2 regions of the Stenotrophomonas sp. UBA7606 genome follow, and region 1 is predicted to be linked to the other one. Evidence: riboswitches for the same ligand, from Rfam matches in the RefSeq annotation. Region 1 holds a riboswitch; the other holds the start of a gene.
What was found. Region 1 has a riboswitch for thiamine pyrophosphate ahead of thiC (phosphomethylpyrimidine synthase ThiC). Riboswitches for the same ligand answer to the same signal wherever they lie in the genome.
Positions count from the first base shown of each region.

Region 1 (13,515 bases):
CATGGCTGACAACCTGGCCCCGGCCATCGCCTATGCCCGCAACGGCCACCCGGTGGCCGAGGTGATCGCCTACTACTGGGACCGCTCGGTGCCCAAGCTGTCGCAGTACCCTGGCTTCAAGGAGCAGTTCACCATCGACGGCCACGCGCCGCGCAAGGGCGAGCTGTGGCGCAACCCCAACCTGGCCAATACCCTGCAGCAGATCGCCGACGGCGGCCGCGACGCGTTCTACAAGGGGGCCATTGCCCGCAGCATCGGTGACTACTTCAAGGCCAATGGTGGCTACCTGAGCTATGAGGACATGGCGGCACATCAGGGCGAGTGGGTGGAGCCGGTGAGCAGCAACTACCGTGGCTACGACGTATGGGAGCTGCCGCCGAACAGCCAGGGAATCGCCGCCCTGCAGATTCTCAACGTGCTGGAAGGCTACGACTTCTCGAACATCCCGTTTGGTTCCGCCGAACACATCCACCTGTTCGTGGAAGCAAAAAAGCTGGCGTTCGCCGACCGTGCCCGCTTCTATGCGGATCCGGCATTTTCCCCGGCCCCGGTACAGCGCCTGATCTCCAAGGACTACGCCGCACAGCGCCGTGCGTTGATCTCGATGGACAAGGCCTTGAAGGAAGCGCAGCCGGGTACGCCGAAACAGTTGCAGGAGGGGGACACCATCTACATGACCGTGGCCGATGGCGACGGCATGATGGTCTCGTTGATCCAGTCCAACTACCGCGGCATGGGCAGTGGCATGGCGCCGCCGGGGCTGGGTTTCATCCTGCAGGATCGCGGCGAGATGTTCGTGCTGCAGAAGGATCACCCCAATGGTTACGCGCCGGGCAAGCGCCCCTTCCAGACCATCATCCCGGCCTTCATCACCAGGGACGGCAAGCCGTTTGCCAGCTTTGGCGTGATGGGCGGCGCGATGCAGCCGCAGGGGCATGCGCAGATCGTGATGAACCTGGTGGATTTCGGCATGAACCTGCAGGAGGCCGGCGATGCGCCGCGTATCCAGCACGAGGGTTCCACCGAGCCGACCGGACAGGCGGTGGCGATGCGTGATGGCGGCGAAGTGAACCTGGAAACCGGCTTCAGCTGGGAAACCGTGCGTGGCCTGATGCGCAAGGGGCACCGGGTAACGTTTGCCGATGGCCCCTACGGTGGTTACCAGGCGATCATGCGTGATCCGGAAACCGGTGTGTACTACGGTGCCTCGGAGAGCCGCAAGGACGGGCAGGCGGCGGGCTACTGAGTCCGGCGCCCGAGGAAGCTCAGGTGATGCTGGTGCCGCTGCCTCCTGCTGCCGGCGGACAGAGGGGCAGGCATGGTAGCGCCTGCGCTGTCTCAATCCCCGCCGACATTGCGCGAGGCTTCGGCGCGTGCATCCTCCTGCGCGGCCTGCTCGCGTTCGATCCATGCCTCGATCAGATGCCGTGCGCGCTGCGCCAACCGGCGCTGGCGGTTGTACTCGGCGTCCAGCACGCGGTACAGCGACACCATTACCAGCACCATCAGCGCGGCGAAGGGCAGGGCCGCGATCGTAATCATGCCCTGCAGCGCATCCAGGCCGCCGGCAAGCAGCAGCACTGCGGCGATCAGTGCGATTGCCACGCCCCACACCAGCTTGCGTGACAGCGGTGGATCACCGGCGTCGTCGGTGGACATGCTGGCCAGGACCAGCACGGCCGAGTCGGCCGACGTGACAAAGAAGATCATCAGCAGCACCAGTGCCAGCCCGGACAGCAGCAGTGGCGCGGGCAGGCTGTCGAACAGGGTGAACAGGACCGTCTCATAGCCATTGCCCAGCGCCTGGACCAGGTCGGCATGGCCAAACAGCTGTGACCACAATGCCGTGCCACCAAACACCGAGAACCAGAGGAACCCGAGCAGCGTGGGGGCCAGTACCACGCCGACCACGAACTCGCGTACGCTGCGCCCGCGTGATACGCGGGCGATGAACGCGCCGACGAACGGTGCCCACGCAATCCACCACGCCCAGTAGAAGATGGTCCAGTCGGCCACCCAGGTGCTGCCGGAGAACGGCGACATGCGCAGGCTCATGGTGACCAGCTGGTTGAGGTAGGAGCCCAGCGTGGTGGTGAAGGTGTCGAAGATGAAGCCGGTCGGGCCGAGCACCAGCACGGCCGCCAGCAGCAGGGCGGCCAGTGCCAGGTTGAAGTTGGAAAGCCACTTGATGCCGCGCTCCACGCCGCTGGTGGTGGATATCATGTACAGCACGAAGGCCACCACGATGACGGTCAGCTGCAGGGGCACATCGGCGCGCAGGCCGAATACCCGTTGCAGGCCGGCGGCGATCTGGATGGTGCCAAAGCCCAGCGTGGTGGCCACGCCGATCGCAGTGGCCACCACTGCGGCGATGTTGACCAGCTTGCCGGCTGCGCCGCGATGATGGCGGCCGATGACCGGCTGCAGCATGTCACTGACCAAGCCGCGACCGTTGCGGTTGTACTGGAACCAGGCCATCGCCAGGCCGATCAGCGCATAGATCGCCCATGGATGCAGGCCCCAGTGGAAGAATGCATAGCGCATCGCGGCCCTTGCCGCGTCCATGCTCTGCGGCGGCAGCCCTTCCGGCGGTGTGACGAAATGCGAGATCGGCTCGGCCGCACCCCAGAACACCAGCCCGATGCCCATCCCGGCCGAGAACAGCATCGACAGCCAGCTGCCACGCGAGAAATCCGGCTCGGCATCCTCACCACCGATGCGCAGGTTGCCGAAGCGCCCGAATGCCAGGTACAGCAGAAAGCTCAAGGTCAGGAACACGATCAACAGGTACATCCAGCCAGCGCCGCGCACGACCTGTGCCAGCGTGGCCTGCACCACGTCATTGAACGGACCGGGCGCGAGGCCGGCGATCAGCACCAGTACCGCGACCAGCGCGATGGAAACACGAAACACCATGAAGGAGCGTCTCCGGCAGGAAGGATCCAGGGCAGCGCGCAAGCGCTTGCAGAACGCCGGCGAGAGACCGGGCAGCGGGTGCTGGAAGTGTGCCAGGACGTCGCCAGCGGGTGCCCCACGCCGCCTCTGGATGGTACGCAAGCGCATGTCACGGTTCTGTTAGCCGACGCCGCCGCGCCGCATCGCCCTGTGATCGCGGCTTTATGGTCTAATGCCGCCCGAAGCGGGGGTACCGCAGCCTTTGGGCCGCGGTTGAGACATACCCTTCGAACCTGATCCGGTTCATACCGGCGTAGGGAAGCTTTGTGTGCTGCCAGTCGATGTGCCCGTGATGGGCCAGGGCCCGGTGGCGTGCGCCTTCGCTTCGTTCCGTCATGCGAATCCCTCGCGTGGCCTTCGCACCCCGCGTGCGGACAGACAGGACGAACGCCCATGAATGCACAGCCCAGCCTGCAGCAACAGGCCCAGCAACTTTCCGAGTCGGTGACCCGGCCGATTCCCGGCTCGCGCAAGATTTTCGTTGCCGGGTCGCGCGCGGACCTGCAGGTGCCGATGCGCGAGATCGCGCAGACCCGCACGCCGACCTTGTTCGGTGGCCAGGAGAATCCACCGGTTACGGTCTACGACACCTCCGGCCCGTACACCGACCCGCAGGCCAACATCGATCTGGCCGCCGGGCTGGCGGCAGTACGGTCGCGCTGGATCGAAGAACGTGGCGATACCGAGCAGCTTGCCGGGCTCAGTTCCGCGTTCGGGCGCAGTCGCCAGCACGATGCCCGGCTCGATGCGGTACGCTTCCCGGGCCGCGCATTGCCGCGCCGTGCCATTGGCGCCGCCAATGTCACCCAGATGCATTACGCGCGCCGCGGTATCGTCACCCCGGAGATGGAGTACGTTGCCATCCGCGAGAACCAGCGGCTGGACGCGGTACGCGATGCCGGTCTGCTGGCGCAGCATCCGGGCCAGAGCTTTGGTGCGAACATCCAACAGTTCATCACGCCGGAGTTCGTACGCGACGAGATCGCGCGCGGGCGTGCGGTACTGCCGAACAACATCAACCATCCCGAATGTGAGCCGATGATCATCGGCCGCAACTTCCTCACCAAGATCAACGCCAACATCGGCAACAGCGCGGTGTCCTCGGGTATCGCCGAGGAAGTGGAGAAGCTGGTGTGGGCGATCCGCTGGGGCGGCGACACGGTGATGGACCTGTCCACCGGCAAGCACATCCACGAAACCCGCGAGTGGATCGTGCGCAACTCACCGGTGCCGATTGGCACGGTGCCGATCTACCAGGCGCTGGAGAAAGTGGATGGCCGTGCCGAGGAGCTCAACTGGGAGATATTCCGCGACACCCTGATCGAACAGGCCGAACAGGGCGTTGACTACTTCACCATCCACGCCGGGGTGCTGCTGCGCCACGTGCCACTCACCGCGAAGCGGGTGACCGGCATCGTCTCGCGCGGTGGTTCGATCATGGCCAAATGGTGCCTGGCGCACCACAAGGAAAACTTCCTTTACACGCATTTCGAAGACATCTGCCAGATCATGAAGGCCTACGATGTGTCCTTCAGCCTCGGCGACGGTCTGCGCCCGGGTTGCATTGCCGATGCGAACGACGCCGCCCAGTTCGGTGAACTGGAAGCGCTGGGTGAACTGACCCGTATCGCCTGGAGGCACGATGTGCAGACCATCATCGAAGGTCCCGGGCATGTGCCGATGCACCTGATCAAGCAGAACATGGACAAGCAGCTGCACGAATGCGGCGAAGCGCCGTTCTATACCCTCGGGCCGCTGACCACCGACATCGCGCCGGGCTATGACCACATCACCAGTGCGATCGGTGCAGCGATGATCGGCTGGTATGGCACCGCGATGCTCTGCTACGTGACGCCCAAGGAACATCTTGGGCTGCCCAACCGGCAGGACGTGCGTGACGGCATCATGGCCTACAAGATCGCCGCCCATGCCGCTGACCTTGCCAAGGGCCACCCCGGCGCACAGGTTCGCGACAACGCACTGAGCAAGGCGCGCTTCGAGTTCCGCTGGGAGGACCAGTTCCACCTGGGCCTGGATCCGGAGAAAGCCAAGGAGTTCCACGATGAAACCCTGCCCAAGGACGCACACAAGCTGGCGCACTTCTGCTCGATGTGCGGCCCGCATTTCTGTTCGATGAAGATCACCCAGGACGTGCGCGAGTACGCGGCCGAGCAGGGGGTTGACGAGGCGCAGGCGCTGGTGGCGGGCATGGCCGAAAAGTCCGCGCAGTTCCTGGCCGAGGGCGGCGAGGTCTACCGGGCCGGATGAGCCGGGCGGCGGCGGAATCGGCGGCTCGGTTCCCCCGCCGCGCTTGACACCGCAATAGCCCGGCTCGTGCTAGCGTTCTGCCATCCAACGCAGGGGTAGCCGCCATGAAAGTTCGTGTCGTTTCCCGTTTCGTCATGCTGATGCTGGTTCTGCTGCTGGGCGCCTGTGCCAGCACGCCGCGCGTGGCCAGCCAGGCCGATCCCAGTGCGGATTTCTCGCGCTACCGCAGTTTTGCGTTCTTCACCCCGCTGGCGCTTGAGCAGCACGGCTATACCACCATCACCAGCAACCGCATCCGCGCCGCGGTGCGCATGCAGATGGAGTCGCGCGGTTATCGGTTTGACGAAGCCAACCCGGACCTGTGGGTGAACCTCAACGCCTACCTGCAGGACAAGACCCGGGTAACCACCATGCCCGAGGTCGATTACGACTACTACTACAGCTATCGCGCCCGCAGTTATGTCGCGGTGCCCTACTGGCGTGACCGTACCGATGTGCGCCAGTACACCGAGGGTACGCTCAACGTGGATGTGGTCGATGTACGTCGCAAGCAGTTGGTATGGGAAGGTGTTGCGGTAGGCACCGTGGGTCGCTTTGACCCGGCAAAGCAAGGTGAAAAGATCGATGCGGCGGTGGCCGCCATTTTCGCCAGCTATCCCTACCGTGCCGGTGCTGCTTCCAACTGACGCCATACGCCGTCGCCACGGACCGCTGAGTACGCACAAGGACCGCCTGCATGCAGACACGTTTGAGATGGCTGGTGCTGGCCCGCAAGCACCCGTCAGCGTGGTTGCTTGCCGTGCAGCTGCTGGGGGTGCTGCTTTACCCGGCCATGGAGCACATGCCGGCAGGGCGGGCATTGTTCGGCGCTTTCGGCATGGCCGTACTGGGCTTGGCGGTATGGGTGGTGCGTCGCAGTCCGCTGGGTATCTGGTTGGCGCTTACCCTGGCCATACCGGCGGTGGTGTTTTCGGTGGCGGGGGCCCTGCTGCAGCGCTACTCACTGACCGCCGTCGCACAGATTTTCGAATGCCTGTTGTATTTCTACACAACCTGCAGCCTGATCGCCTACATGCTGCAGGACCACAAGGTGACGCGGGACGAACTGTTTGCCGCGGGAGCAACGTTCACCCTGCTGGCCTGGGCGTTTGCGTTCGCGTATTCAGTTTGTCAGCACTTCTACCCGGGCAGTTTTGTTGCCACCAGCGAGGGCGATTTCAGAAGCTGGGTGGAGTTGCTTTATCTCAGCTTCAGCTTGCTCTCTGGCGTTGGTCTGAGTGATGTCGTGCCGGTGCATCCGCAGGCACGTGCATTGGTGATGCTGGAGCAGTTTGCAGGCGTGATGTACGTTGCTTTGGTGGTCTCGCGGCTGGTGGGCCTGACCATTTACAAAGCAGAGAAAACTGAACGCTAGATAAAAAAATCGCGCCATACGGCGCGAATTTTGTAGCGAATTATGTGAATTCGTCGGCGAGAGAGAGCCTGTTGTCTTCCATGCGCAAGCGCGTGGGTACAGCGATAGAGTAATATCGGTTCCAGTAGAAACATTTGCTTCTTCCGTTGATGCCTTTTGCGGATTCTGGCGGTTCGGCGCGTGGCGCGGGACCGGGCACGGGATGTGTCCAGCGCGGTTTTTTGTTTGATCGTCCATGTCCAGCTTCGATACCCAGACCCCAGCCACCGATCGGCTGCGTATTGGTGACTGTGTGGTGGTGCTCTCCTCGCGGGAGGTCCACGCGCCCAATACGCACAAAGTGCATCGCATAACTCCCAAGAGCGTCGGCGTTCTGCTGGTGCTGGCGCGGCGTGCCGGGCAGGTGGTGACGCGCGACGAACTGTTCGCGGAAGTGTGGCCGGATACCTTGCCGACCAATGACGTGCTGACCCAGGCGGTCACGCAGTTGCGCAAGGTCTTTGCCGGCGGTGATGAGGCGACACCTTATATAGAAACGATTGCCAAGACAGGCTATCGCCTGCTGGTGCCCGTGGCCTGGGAGCAGGAGCCGCAGGCCACGGAACTGCAGGGCCTGGAAGAACCTGCGTCAGCGATGGCCCCCGTCCCGACGGCATCTGTATCGATGCGCAGCACGCAGCGGCGGTTGCGCAGGTATGTGCTGTGGGCCATCGGTGTAGGCCTGCTGCTCAGTACCGTGTTGATGGCATGGTTGCTGTGGCACAACGCTGCTGCCACCGATGCGATCGACGGTGTGGTGGCAAATACCGCCAGCGGTTCACGGGTGCTGGGCAGCCCGCAGCGGCCCTATCGGCTGATCACCTCCACCGCCGCTTACGAAACCCAGCCCAATCTGTCACCCGACGGTTCACTGGTGGTATTTGCACGCGAGGACGCCACGCGCTCCTCGTTGTGGATCCAGAGTACCGGCAATGCCACCGCCAGCCGCCTGTTGCCGGCACCGGAAGGGGTTTCCGACCGCTTCCCCGTATGGTCGCCGAACGGCCGCCAGATTGCCTTTGCGCGCTTCCATCCCGATGGTGCCTGCGAGGTATTGCTGGTGTCTGCGACGGGGGGTAATCCACGCCGAGCGACCCGTTGCGATGGTACCGACATGCTGAGCTTTGACTGGTCCAATGATGGGCGCCGGTTGCTATTCGGTTCGATGACGGGGCGCTATGCCAGCGCCGGCATCCGCCTGCTGGAACTGGATTCGGGACGCTGGTCGTCCATCGCCTATGCGAAGGGCGTCGACGATTTTGACTACGCGCCGCGTTACTCGCCGGATGGCAGGCAGATCGGCTTTGTGCGCAACCCGCAGGTCGGCGACATGTGGGTGATGGACGCCGATGGCCGCAATGCGCGGCGGCTGACCAATGATGCTGCCGAGATCCGCGGTTGGACCTGGCTTGTAGCGGGCGAAATGGTATTTGGCAGGCGGGTGGACAGTGAGTCACGCCTGTACCACCTGGACGTGGGCAGCGGGGTGCTGCGTGACATGGGGCTGGACGATGCCCAGAGCCCGGCCGCTTCCCGTCATGGTGGCAATCTGGCCTTTACCCGTGACCAGCCGCAGGTGGCGCTGTTCAAGGTGCCGTTGGGGAGTGCCGACGTGGCGCCGCAGCGGCTGTTTGCCTCCTCTGCCCGCGACGGGCAGCCGATGATCGCGCCTGACGGCAAACAGCTGGCTTTCACCTCCGACCGCTCGGGTGCATTTGCCGTGTGGTGGGGGCGGGTAGGGCACCCCGATACGCTGCAGATGATCGAAGGCCTGCGCCCCGAAGCGCGCCAGCCGATGACCTGGTCGGCGGACTCACGCAGCCTGCTGGTCAGTGGCCGTGACAGCGAAGGTGTGCCGGGTATCTACGAGGTAGTGCCTGAGGAAGGTCACTGGAAACGGTTGCCGGTGCCGGTGAACGAGCCATTGCAGGCGATATATGGGCCGCAAGCGGACAGGTTGTGGGTGATCGAGCGCGATGACGCGCAGCGCATGCAGCTGTCCCTGTTCGACCGTACGCAGACACCGTGGAAGCGCGTGGCTACGTTGGAAGGGGCGTCCCAGGTGCGCTTCGACGTGACAGGCAACAGGTTGCTGTTCACCCGTCTGGCCAGCGGTGGCCTATGGCAGGTTGCGCCGGATCTGGCGGCGGCCAGCATCAAGCCGGTGCAGGCCGAGGTGCCCAGCCGCTGGCGTTACCGTAGTTGGGCGGTGGCGGCCAATGGCGCGGTGGAGTACCTGCACATCGGCAACACCTGCACCAGCCAGCTCAGCTCCATTGATGGCGACGGTGCCAGCCAGTGCCTGGATGACCAGCGCTTCAGTTCAGGCAATGGCTTCAGCCTGTCGCCGTCCGGGGACGCGGCCTACGTCGCTTTTGTGGTGGCGGACGGGGGCGATATCGGCGTGATGCGAATCCCGGCGCGTCCGCCGCGCCGCCTCATCGGCGTGGCCAAGTGGTTGCCCTGGTTGGGAAAAATGCTTTCGTAATTCTTTCGGATGCCGCTCGGGAAGATTTCGTAGGGATCTCGCCAGACTTTCCTGATAGCGATCGCCACATTTGGCAAAACCTTCGGCCATTGAAGGCAAATGATGGTGAGTGGCATGCGGCAGGTTTCCTGGGTGGATCGCGGGCAGTCGGTTTCGTTCGAGAAGGCGGACGATGGCCCGCGCCCGGCATGTGTGGGCGTGGCGCGGCTGGGCAGCCTGCAGACCTCCGGCACGGTGTTCACGATCTGGTTGCAACTGCGTGGCAGTGCCTGGGTCGAATCCAAGGAAGGCAAGTTCCGCCTGCGGCAGCGCGAATGGATTGCGTTCGAGAAGGAATCGCGGCCGTTGATCCAGGCCGGCCGTGATGGCATCTGCGTGGGCGTGAGCCTGGATGCCGATGCCCTGCGCATGCTTGGCACGCTGGATTGCAATGTGTTCACCGGCCGTGGCCGCATGAGCCTGGGTGAGGCGCGGCTGGCACTGCGCCTGTGGCGCGAGGCCCAGGAACCTGGCGGCACCATCCACCAGCTGCGCCCGTTGCTGCTGCATCTTGCTTCGCTGCAGCGCGAGTTGCTGGGCAATGTGCAGCGTTGCCCCGGCCGCTCGCGCATCCGCAAGCGCCAGGTGTTTGGCCGCATGCAACGTGCGCGCATGTATCTGGAAGGCAATAGCCACCGGGTAGTACGCATTGGTGAGCTGGCCGAGTTGACCAACTTCTCCAGCTGGTACCTGTCCAAGACCTTCCAGAGTCTGTATGAAGAGAGCCCGCAGTCCTTGTCGGCACGGTTGCGCCTGGAGCGCGCGGCCATGTTGTTGCGTGATACCGACATGATGATTGGTGAAGTGGCCTCGGCCAGCGGCTTTGACAACTGCTGCAGCTTTGCGCGTGCTTTCCGCGCGCGTTTTGGCACCTCGGCAACCCGTTATCGCGACATGCCCGAAGCGTTGAAGCCAGACTCGGCAAAGTCTAAGGACGGCTCAGGCAAAACCAAGGCGGCGGTACGAACGTAACGTTCAGGGGTGTTTAACACACCGCTAACTTTGTCGTTTGTTTAGCTCTTTGGAGAGATTGATGAAGCTTCGTAATTCTGCAGTGCGGTTGGGCTTGCTCCCGGCCGGCATTGCCATTGCCCTGACCCCGGCTTTCGCCTCGGCGCAGGAAACTGCTGCCGGCGCCACCACCCTGGACCGCCTGGAAGTCACTGGCTCGCGTATCCGCGGCGCCAACATGGAAACCCAGCAGCCGATCCTGACCCTGAGCCGTGAGAACCTGGAAAAGCAGGGCTTCACCTCGGTCGCCGACGTGCTGCAGAACATGACCTCTGCCGGTTCCCCGGCGATCTCGCGTTCGGAAGCCCTGGCTTCGGGCGAGAACGTGGGTGGTTACTACATCGACATCCGCAACCTGGGCGCAACCCGCACCTTGGTGCTGATGAACGGCAAGCGCCTTGGCGCTACCTCGGGCGGCTACCAGGATCTGAGCCAGATCCCGATGTCGGCCATCGAGCGTATCGAAGTCCTGAAGGACGGCGCTTCGGCCATCTACGGTTCGGACGCGATCGCCGGCGTGGTCAACGTGATCACCCGCAAGCGTTTCGACGGTGCTGAAGCCCAGGTCTACCTCGGCCAGTACGGCGAAGGCGACGGCGAAACCAACCAGTACTCCTTCACCATGGGCTCGGAAGGCGAGCGTGGTGGTATCACCTTGTCTGCTGAATACTCGAAGCAGGATCCGGTGATGGCGACGGACCGTTGGTTCTCGCGCGACGGCGGCAAGGGCCCGAACACCACCGCAGGTGATCTGAGCCCGATCGGTCCCAACGGCGTGTGGTGCGACCCGCGCGTATTCGGCGACTGCAAGCCGGCCAAGGGCAAGCCGACCCCGATCTGGCAGACCCTGAACCCGGGCGGCGATCCGACCAACCCGAACGACTACCACCCGCTGACCGCGGATGAGTATGCCAATGCCAACCAGCAGATGATGCTGCAGACCGGCATCGAGCGTAAGTCGGTTTATGTGAACGGTAACTACGACTTCACCGACAACATCTCGTTCAACGCCGACATCCTGTACAACGAGCGCACCACCGATCAGCAGATCGCTGGTTACCCGTACCAGTCGCAGTCGTTCGGCACCCCGCTGTCGGCTGACAGCGCGTTCAACCCGATCGGCCAGGACGTCGAGTTCCGTCGTCGCCTGTGGGAAATGCCGCGTACCACCGAGAGCAAGCTGAAGACCCTGCGCTTTGCGCCGACCGTCAGCGGCTTCTTCGAGTTCGCCGGCAAGTCCTTCGACTGGAACGTTGGCGCGCTGTTCAACCGCAACGAGTCGACCAAGACCAACCACGGCGACATGAGCCTGATCGCGGCACGTCAGGCGCTGGGCCAGTCCTTTGTCGATGCTGATGGCGTTGCCCGTTGTGGCACCGCTGCCAATCCGATCGAAGGCTGCTACGCCTGGAACCCGCTGTTGCCGGCCGGCGTTGCTGGCCCGGGCTCGCTGGACAACAAGGACCTGCAGAACTTCCTGTTCCCGTCCTTCACCACCACCGGCGTGACCAAGACCACCTCGTTCACCGCTGACCTGGCCGGTTCCATCGTGACCCTGCCGGCTGGTGATCTGGGCTTCGCGATTGGTGTGGAACACCGTGAAGAAGAAGGCCGTTTCGTGCCGGATGCCTTCATGCAGTCGGGCGAGTACACCGGCCTGGGCCAGACCACCACCAACGGCAAGTACGAGCTGGATGAGGTCTACCTCGAGCTGAACATCCCGGTGCTGGCTGACATGGCCTTTGCCAAGGAGCTGACCGTCAACGTTGCTGGCCGTTACTCGGACTACAGCAACTTCGGTGACACCGTGAACGGCAAGTTCGGCATCACCTGGCGTCCGCTGGACGAACTGCTGGTCCGTGGTACCTATGCCGAAGGCTTCCGTGCTCCCTCCGTCGACAACCTGTACGGCGGCCTGGGTTCCAGCTTCGAGAAGTACACCGATCCCTGCTCCGTTGACGTTGCAGGTAGCGTGGCCGGCAATGCCGCTTGTACGGCTGCAGGCGTTGCTCCGACCTACGTCCAGCTGGGCCAGGGTCTGACCCCGTGCACCACCTGGCCGTGCGCTACCCCGGACCAGTTCATCTCCGGTTCCAACCCGAACCTGCTGCCGGAAACCTCCAAGAGCAAGACCGTTGGTCTGGTTTGGAGCCCGCGTTGGGTGCAGGGTCTGGATATCTCGCTTGACTGGTTCAACTACCAGATCAAGGACATGATCATCTCCGACAGCGTCGACCGCATCCTGCGCGACTGCTACGTGCTGGGTAATTCCGCACGTTGCGAAGGTATCGTGCGTGAGGCGGATGGCCACATCAGCCAGCTGTTCTACGGCCTGGCCAACTTGGGCCAGATGGAAACCGAAGGTTACGACCTGGGCGTGAAGTACCGTCTGCCGGAACTGGCAATCGGCCAGATCAGCCTGGATTGGCAGACCACCTATACCGCCAAGTACGATGAGCAGAACCAGAATTCCGCCGGTGAGAACATCACCAGTGGCTTCGTGGGCTCGCCGGGCATCTTCCGTGTGCGTTCCAACCTGGGCGTGAACTGGGAGAAGGGTGACTGGGGTGTCAATTACACCGCCCGTTACTACTCCGGCATGAAGGAAGACTGCATCTCGACGGCCGATGGCTGGTGTGATCTGCCCGACCGTTACCAGAACGGCGAGTGGGCACCGCTGCGTACCACCGGTTCGAACACCTTCCACGACCTGCAGGTCAGCTACAAGGCTCCGTGGGACGCCACCATTGCGGTTGGTGCGAACAATGTGTTCAACCACCGCGGTGCGCTGCAGTACTCGGCACCGAACAGCGACTTCGCTTACTACGGCGGCTTCGATATCGGTCGTTACGTGTACCTGAAGTACACCCAGCGCTTCTGATCCATCGAAGTACGCTGAAGCAACAAGAAGGGGTGGGCCTTGCGGCCCACCCCTTTTCTGTTGCGTGCGTTCGCGTGCCTGAAGCCTGCATGCCGGTGCTTTGGCCGCTGCAGATACGACAACGGCCGCGGAAGCGGCCGTTGTCGTATCTGTTGGTTGGCAGGGGCCTCAGGCTTCGACGCTGATCTCCAGCAGGTTCTCGGCCTGCTCGCGCCATTGCTCAAGCTTGGGCAACATGCCGACGTTGGCCAGGTACTGCTCATCGACCGCATGGCCGGCCGCCAGCGCGGTGGCGACGTGCACGGCCCCTGCCACCCAGAAGCTGCGGACGTTGGAGCGACCCGGTTGCAGCTGGAAGGCGACCGCCTCGATGATCGGCATCGGCAGGCCCCACAGGCCCAGCAGGTAGGCGCCTGCCTC
Region 1 covers NZ_DLJW01000110.1:2,981-16,495, reverse strand. The annotation lists gene ggt (gamma-glutamyltransferase) at 1-1,246, shown strand, start outside; gene B2527_RS13695 (BCCT family transporter) at 1,339-2,916, opposite strand; TPP riboswitch at 3,132-3,233, shown strand; gene thiC (phosphomethylpyrimidine synthase ThiC) at 3,349-5,223, shown strand; gene B2527_RS13685 (DUF4136 domain-containing protein) at 5,328-5,909, shown strand; gene B2527_RS13680 (ion channel) at 5,960-6,637, shown strand; gene B2527_RS13675 (winged helix-turn-helix domain-containing protein) at 6,873-9,164, shown strand; gene B2527_RS13670 (helix-turn-helix transcriptional regulator) at 9,279-10,175, shown strand; gene B2527_RS13665 (TonB-dependent receptor plug domain-containing protein) at 10,237-13,095, shown strand; gene B2527_RS13660 (HDOD domain-containing protein) at 13,264-13,515, opposite strand, start outside.

Region 2 (8,335 bases), on a different contig from region 1:
CGTGTTTCTGCGCTGGACGTCCCTGCTCAGCTTGAGGAGCTGCCCGCTGCGGTGGCACTGTCGGCGGTGGTGCTGCTGGCAGCTTTGCTCCAGGCGCGCAGGCCAATCACCGCCAGCCCCAGGAAGAACACGTACAAGGCTGCGGTAACGTGCAGTGACTTGAACAGATAGGCCCCTACATACACCACGTCCACTGCGATCCATAGCCACCAGGTGGCCACGTGGCGGCGTGCCTGCCACCACTGTGCCACCAGGCTGAGTCCTGTCAGCAAGGCGTCCAGCCACGGCAGCGCGGCGTCGGTGAACAGATGCATGCAGGCCCCCAGGCCGAGGCCGCCAGCCACGCCCAGGGCAAGGTCGCGCAGCAGCTTGCTGCGCGACAGTGGCACGATACGGATGGCGCCTTCATCGGCGGCGTGGCGGTGCCAGTTGATCCAGCCATAGGTCAGGAAGCCGGCGAACGCGACCTGCAGCAGCGTGTCCGAATACAGCTTGGCCTCGGCAAAGACCAGGGCATACAGCGCAACCGACAGCAGCCCGACCGGCCAGGCCACGACACGACGCTGTGCCATCAGCAGTACGCCGAGGATGCTGCACAGCGCCGCCGACCACTCGAGCAGGCTGCTGCTCACAGTGCGATGCTCACCGACACGCGGGCCTGGCGCGGTGCGCCCGGGAACAGGTAGTAATCACCCAGGCTGCTGCCGGTGTCGCGCCAGTAGAAGTGGTTGAAGACATTGTCCACCGACAGGTTCCAGCGCAGGGCATGGCCATGCAACTGGTGCTGGAGGCGCAGGCCGGCATCGAACACGTTGTAGCTCGGCGCGCGCGCGCCGCCATCGGCGCGGGCGATATTGCTGGAGGCATGGCGCCAACCACCGGTCACGTCCAGGCCTTGTGCAAAGGGCAGGGCATAGGCCAGGTGCACGCTGGCGCGCAGCTTGGGGATGTTGACCAACTGGTGGCCTTCATAGCTGGCGGTGCCCGTGTCGCGGGCGCGGGCCTGCAGTGCGCTGGCGCTGGCGAAGATCTGCAGGGCGTCGGTCAGGTGCCCGTTCGCGCTGAGTTCCAGCCCGGCGTGGGCCTGCTTGCCCTGTTCGACAAAGGTGTAGCCAACGTCGCTGTCGTCGGGCTTTGCGTACTGGTACGGCTGGGTGGTGCGGAAAACCGCCGCGCCCAGCTGGAGGTCGCGGGCCAGGCTGTACTTCAGGCCGGCTTCGAGCTGGCGCGACTGCACCGAAGGCAGGAAGGTGTCGGCATTCGACGTCCAGAACGGCGCTTCCTGGCCCAGTGCGATGCCTTCCACATAGCTGGCGTAGACATTCAGGGCATCATTGGCCTTCCACAGCAGTGCAGTCTGCGGCAGGAACTGCGACAGCCGGCTATGCCGCTGTGGATTGCCACGCTTGTCATAGGCGCGCTCGTCCAGGCGCACATGGCGGCCGCCCAGTAGCCACTCCCAGTTGTCGCCAACGCTTGCGCGGTCAAGTACGAACAGCGCGGTCTGGCGGCTGTCCAGGCGGCGCGCGGAGGCGCCGGGTTGCAGCGGCGAGGGGGCGAACACCGGCAACTGGCTGTCGTTGATGTTGACCGTGCCCACGTACTCGTTGACGTTGCGACGCTTGTCGACCGTGCGGCGGAAGCCGTCCACGCCCACGGTCAGTTGATGGCCGATGTTGCCGGTGTGGAAATTGCCGCGCAGCTCTGCACGCAGTTCCTGGTTGCGGCGGGTATCGTCCGGGCTGCGGTAGTCGTAGATGTCGTAGTCGCCGTTGGGCGCGAAGTAGTTGCCCGGCACGCTGCCATCGGCGCATTGCGCGGCATAGTAGCAGCCGTAGGCAAATGCCACGTTGTCATCGATCACCGAGCGGCTGTGGCCCACGGCAATGCGCGACTGCCAGGTGGGGCTGAAGTCGTGTGTATGCGCAGCGGTGATGTTGGTGCTGGCGATGCCAACCGGCTGCTGCCAGGGCTGGTAGCCGAGCATGCGGTCGGTATCCACCTTGCCTGGTAGCAGGCTGCCGCCCAGCAATTGATAGCCGGAGGCCGAGCGCTGGGCGCTGGTCTGGTAATTGGCGTCGACTTCGAGTTTGCTGCGCTCGCCGATCAGCCAGTCGGCGGCCAGCGCATAGAAGTTGCGGCGGCCGTCGGCATGGTCGATGTAGGAGTTGCTCGCGTCCCAGGTCGCATTGAAGCGCAGGCCAAGGCGCGGTGTCAGCCAGTGGCCGACATCGACGGCGGCGTAGCGCGAACCTTCCGAATCGGTGCCCAGGGTGAGGTTGCGCACCTCGGCGGGGCGCTTGCCGACGTAGTTGATGATGCCGCCCGGTGCCATCACGCCGGCGGCCAGGCCTGCCTCGCCCTTGAGGATCTGTACCGATTCGATGTTCTCCAGTGCCAGGCGCTGTTCACCGGCAATGGACAGGCCGTTGAAGCGGTAGCCGGTGGCCGGGTCCAGCGCGAAGCCGCGGATGGCGATGTTCTGGTAGTAACCCACCGGTGCATAGGCATCGCCGAGCGAGGCGTCGCTGCGCGCCAGTTCGGACAGCGAGCGCACCTGCAGGTGGTCCAGCTGCTCGCGGTCCACGATGTTCATCGAGGCGGGCGTGCTCTTCCAGTCGCCACTGCCGAAGCTGGTGATGCGGCTGGCCGGGACGGGTTGCCGGGCCTGCACGCGCACGGCGGCCAGCTCGGTGGGGGAGTGTTCGGCAGTGTCGGTGCCTGCCTCGCTGGCATACAGCGGCAGGGCGGCGCACAGGGCGAGGGTCAGCAGGGTGGGGCGCAGGCAGCGGTTCATTCGGTTCGTCTTCGGACAACAGGGGAGACGAAGCGACGGCGCGCGCGCACAACCGCCGGCGGGCGGGGTGGTTGCTGCTCAAAGCTCCCTACGCCGGTGCAAACCGGATCAGGTTCCAAGGGACTCTCTCAGCCTGGCAATCCAGGCACCCCCGCTTCAGTGCCCATTTCACTACAAATGGCGGCGGTTTGCGAATCCGCGGCTCAGGCCGCCGCGTGCAGGGCCTGCAGCAGCGATTGCCCCGGCGGGCTGTTGAACCAGATGGGGTGGCCGAGCATGAACGGTTGCCAGGCCACGTCGGCGTTGGCCGTGGAGCCGGTGATGCCTTCGAAGTACTCGACTTCGGACAGTGCAAAATCGAAATGCACCATCGGCAGCAGGTCGGCCAGCAGGTGAACCCGCGCGGCCGATAGCGGCAGCACCTGGCGGTAGCCCCGCAGCAGCGCCAGGGCGATATCGGTGCGCACGGCGCGGGCCCCCTGTTCCAACTGCAGCCAGGCCACAGCGTTGCGTTCGATCGCCGTGGCCAGATCGAACAGCGCGCTGGTGGGCGAGGCCAGGCCAAAGTCCATCACGGTGCCGATGTGCGGGTCGCTGCCGTCCTGGGTCCACAACAGGTTGGACACATGCCAGTCGTTGTGTGCCCACAGCCTGGGCTCCTGCGCCAGGCGTTGAGCCAGTCCCTGGTGCCAGGGCAGCACGTGGCGCTGCAGTTCGGCCTCCCATGGAATGCGTGCCAGATAGCGGGCCAGCGCTGGTCGTTGCGGCAGCGTCAGCTTCAGTGCGGCTATGGGATCGGCGCTGCGGATCAGATCATCGCGGGCGACCAGCAGGTGGGTGCTGCGTTGCGGTGCGTGGTAGCTGGCCGCCGCCTGGTGCAGTCTGGCCAGCATGCGCCCGGCTTCGGCGGCCTGGTAGGTGTTGGTCAGCAATGTCCAGGAAGGGGCGTCGCGGTACAGGTCACTGCCTTCGCCGACAGCATGCAGTTCATAGGTCCAATCGCCGTGTTCGACCGCGGTGTTGCCGTCGCGGTCCGGCAGTACCTGGCTGACGGGAATGCCGCCCGCGCGCAGGTGTGCCATGAAACGGTGTTCTTCCTGCAGGCAGGCGGCGCTGCGTACGCTGTGGTGATGGCGCTTGATGAATACATCCACGTCGCTGCCGCTGGCGATGGCGGCAGCCGACAATGGTCGCGGGCTGTGCCAGCGCAACTGGTTGCTGCTGCCAAGCTGCAGATAGCGGCCTTTCAGCCAAGCCAGCTCGTCGGTGCTGATGGCAGGCCAGTCGGCGGCCACCTCATCGTTGTTGAGGCCTTGTACGCGATGCGGTTCGGTCATCAGGGGGGGAGTGGGGGCGTCGGGCGGGCAGATGGTACGCCAGCGCCGGCCCCTGCGTGCCCGGCGCTTGTCCGGCAGTGTGTCGGCTGCCGGCCGATGGCGCCCGCGACGATGTGAAAGAAGTTGTTAAAAACTGCTGGCGCAGGATGGGTGAACTCTGTATCATGCGCGGCACACCCCGCGGGAATAGCTCAGTTGGTAGAGCGCAACCTTGCCAAGGTTGAGGTCGCGAGTTCGAGTCTCGTTTCCCGCTCCAAATGTTGAATGGGCCCCCATCGCGGGGTCTTTTCATGTCGAGGTGAAGTAATGCTTCGGCGCTGCAAGTTGATGGCCTGGTAGCAGAGTGGTTATGCAGCGGATTGCAAATCCGCGTACGCCGGTTCGATTCCGACCCAGGCCTCCATCTTTGAAAAAGAGCCCGCGCAAGCGGGCTCTTTTTTGTCCCCCATCCGGCGGCTGGGGGCGGTTCCGGTACGGCGCTTGGCCAAATCCGGCACGCGTTCACTTGACCTCCCGCCCAGCTCCCGTACTGTCAGGTACGTGATCACTGTTTTGGTGATCCGGCCTCCCGACGACAGCCGCGACGAGCCCATGAGCGAACAGCCCCAGCAGTCCCGTCCTACCTCCGCCGATGCCGACCCGGCGCCGGACAAGCCTTCGCCACTGAAGAACCCCAAAGTGCGCTGGACGCTGACCCTGATCGGGGTGGCGGTGCTTGTCGCGCTGGTGGCGTGGCTGGCGTATTACCTCACCGTGGGCAAGTACCAGCAGTCCACCAACAACGCCTATCTGCAGGCCGACGCAGTGGCGGTGGCGCCCCGGGTGAACGGTTATGTCACCGAGGTGCTGGTGCAGGACAACCAGTGGGTGAAAGCGGGGCAGGCGCTGGTCAGGATCGATCCGCGCACCTACCGCGCCACGCTGGATCAGGCCGAGGCGGTCATTGCGGTGCGCGAAGCGGATATCGCCGCGGCCAGCGCTGGCATGCAGGGCAACCAGTCGCAGCTGGTGCAGGCTCGCACCCAGCTCAGATCGGCGGAGGCGACGCTGCGGTTTGCGCGTGCCGAAGTAGCGCGTTTCGGGCCGCTTGCCGCGTCCGGCGCTGATACCCATGAGCATTTCGAAAGCGTGAAGCACGATCTGCAACGCGCGCAGGCGCAGTACGACGCCGCGCGTTCGCAGATTGCCGGGGCGCAGAGTCAGGTGGAGGCCGGGCAGGCGCAGTTGGAACAGGCGCGCGCTGGCCTCAAGCAGGCCCAGGCGGACGCGGCCCAGGCCAATGTGGCCTTCGAGGACACCCAGCTGACCGCGCGCATCGACGGCCGCATCGGCAACAAGACGGTGCAGGTGGGCCAGTTCGTGGCCGCCGGCACACGCCTGATGACGGTGGTGCCGGTGGAGTCCTTGTACCTGGCAGCCAACTTCAAGGAGACCCAGCTGGGCCGCATGCGTGCCGGGCAGCCGGCGGAGATCGAGGTCGACGCTTTGCCGGGCAAGAAGCTGCATGGCACGGTGGAGAGCATTTCGCCAGGCACCGGCTCGCAGTTTGCTTTGTTGCCGCCGCAGAACGCCACCGGCAACTTCACCAAGGTGGTGCAGCGCGTGCCGGTACGTATCCGCATCGAGGCCGATGCCGATACGCGCAAGGTGTTGGTGCCGGGCATGTCGGTGGAGGTCAGTGTGGATACCCGCGATGGCGCCGGTGCCGCGCCCGGGGCTGATCAGCGCTGATGGCGACCACCGCCGCCAACGCGGTGCCGCAGAAAGCCGATGCCAGCGCCTGGCTGGCGGTGGCGGCGGGCACCATCGGCTCGTTCATGGCGACGCTGGACATCTCCATCGTCAATGCCGCCCTGCCTACCATCCAGGGTGAGGTGGGGGCCAGCGGGACCGAAGGCACCTGGATCTCGACCTCGTTCCTGGTCTCGGAAATCGTCATGATTCCGCTGACCGGCTGGTTCGTGCGCACCCTGGGGCTGCGCACCTTCCTGCTGATCTGCGCGTCGTTGTTCACCGCGTTCTCGGTGATGTGCGGCCTGTCCAGCACCCTGGACATGATGATCCTGGGCCGTATCGGCCAGGGCTTCACCGGCGGCGCGCTCATTCCCACCGCGCTGACCATCGTTGCCACCCGCCTGCCTCCGGCGCAGCAGACGCTGGGCACGGCATTGTTCGGCATGACGGTGATCCTCGGACCCATCATTGGGCCATTGCTGGGTGGCTGGCTGACCGAGAACGTCAGCTGGCATTACGCCTTCTTCATCAACGTGCCGATCTGCGCCGGCCTGATCGCCTTGCTGGTGCTAGGCCTGCCGCATGAAAAATCGAACTGGGGCGGGCTGCTGCGCGCGGACTGGCTGGGCATCGTCGGCATGACCGCCGGGCTGGGGGCGTTGACGGTGGTGCTGGAGGACGGCCAGCGCGAGCGTTGGTTCGAGTCGGAGTTCATCCTCATCCTCAGCCTGGTATCGGTTACCGGCTTCGCCTTGCTGGCGCTGTCGCAGTTCACCAGCAGCGAGCCGGTGATACGCCTGAAGATACTGTTCCAGCGCAGTTTTGGCGCGGTGTTCGTGATGGTTGGTGCGGTCGGCATGATCCTGTTCGGGGTGATGTACATGATCCCGCAGTTCCTGGCGGTGATCGCTGGCTACAACACCGAGCAGGCCGGCTACGTACTGCTGCTCGGTGGTGTGCCGACCGTGCTGCTGATGCCCTTCATGCCGAAGATGCTGGAAACCATCGATGTGCGGGTGATGGTGTTCACCGGCATGCTGTGTTTCGCATTGGCCTGTTTCGTCAACCTGGGGCTCACCCCCGACAGCGTTGGCATGCACTTCGTAATCGGCCAGTTGTTGCAGGGCTGTGGTCTTGCGTTGGCGATGATGGCACTGAACCAGGCAGCGATCACCTCGGTACCCAAGGAGTTGGCGTCGGATGCATCGGGTCTGTTCAATGCCGCACGCAACCTCGGTGGTTCGATTGGCCTGGCCATCATCTCCACTTTCCAGGAGCGGCGCGTCAGCTTCCATATCGACGCCATCGGTACCGCCACTACCGCCAATTCGGCGGTGGCGCAGGACTATCTGCATGCGCTGGGTACGCAGATGGGCGATCCGATGCAGGGCGCGGCGATGCTTGCGCAGATCGTGCAGCAGCAGGCGCTGGTGATGGCCTACAACGACCTGTTCTGGATTTTCGGCATCATCGTGGTGGCGACCCTGCCGCTGGTCTTCCTGCTAAAGCCCTTGCCCAAGGGCGTACCTCTGGCGATGCACTGATGCGACAACCTACTTTCCTGCTGTTGCGAAACCTCACCTGCCTGGCGCTGCCGCTGGCCGTGGCTGGTTGCATGCTGGGGCCGGACTACGTGCGCCCCGAGGTGGCCAAGGGGGCGCTGGGGCAACCGGCGCTGGTACGCGCTGCCGATGCCGGGGTGGTTGCCGCGACGCCCTCCAGCCAGTGGTGGCGGGCGCTCAATGATCCGCTGCTGGACCAGCTGATCGATCAGGCGCTGCGCGACAGTCCCAATCTGCGCGCGGCGCAGGCCAAGGTGCTGGCCTCGCGCGCGCTGCAGCGCCAGCGCCGCGCCGAGCAGCTGCCCAGCGTTGGCGCGGTGGCTGGCTATGCGGCCATCAGTCCACCCGATTCCATGGTCGATCAGGTGCGGCAGATAGGCGAGGGGGCCGCACGCGTGGCCGAGAACAACGGGCGCCCGCAGGAAGCTGCGCAGTTGCGCGAGGAGATGTCGCGCATCGATCTGGACACCGATATGTACATCGTCGGTGTCGACGCCAGTTGGGAGTTGGACCTGTTCGGGCGCAAGCGCCGGGCCGCACAGGAGGCGGCGGCCAAGGCCGATGCGGATATCGCCGCCTTGGCGGATGCCCAGGTGCAGTTGGCGGCCGAAGTGGCGCAGGTGTACCTGGGCTACCGCGGCACGCGCGAACGTACCCGCCTGGCCGAACGCAACCTGCAGGCCGCGGCCGAATCGCTGGAACTGACGCGACAGCGGCGTGCGCGCGGTGCGGATTCGGACCTGCATGTCGAACGCGCCCGTGCCCAGTACGAGCAGCAGCACGCACAGTTGCCGGGCCTGCGTGCGCAGGCCACCGAGGCCAAGGATCAGCTGGCATTGATGACCGGGCGCGAGCCCGGTGCGCTGGATGCGCTGCTGGCCGAGGACCGTCCGCTGCCTGCGCTA
Region 2 covers NZ_DLJW01000047.1:731-9,065, reverse strand. The annotation lists gene pnuC (nicotinamide riboside transporter PnuC) at 27-620, opposite strand; gene B2527_RS06830 (TonB-dependent receptor) at 629-2,797, opposite strand; TPP riboswitch at 2,866-2,960, opposite strand; gene B2527_RS06825 (phosphotransferase enzyme family protein) at 3,001-4,134, opposite strand; tRNA gene B2527_RS06820 (tRNA-Gly) at 4,315-4,390, shown strand; tRNA gene B2527_RS06815 (tRNA-Cys) at 4,464-4,537, shown strand; gene B2527_RS06810 (HlyD family secretion protein) at 4,726-5,865, shown strand; gene B2527_RS06805 (DHA2 family efflux MFS transporter permease subunit) at 5,865-7,412, shown strand; gene B2527_RS06800 (efflux transporter outer membrane subunit) at 7,412-8,335, shown strand, end outside.
Region 2: another riboswitch for thiamine pyrophosphate. It lies ahead of B2527_RS06830 (TonB-dependent receptor); the one in region 1 lies ahead of thiC (phosphomethylpyrimidine synthase ThiC).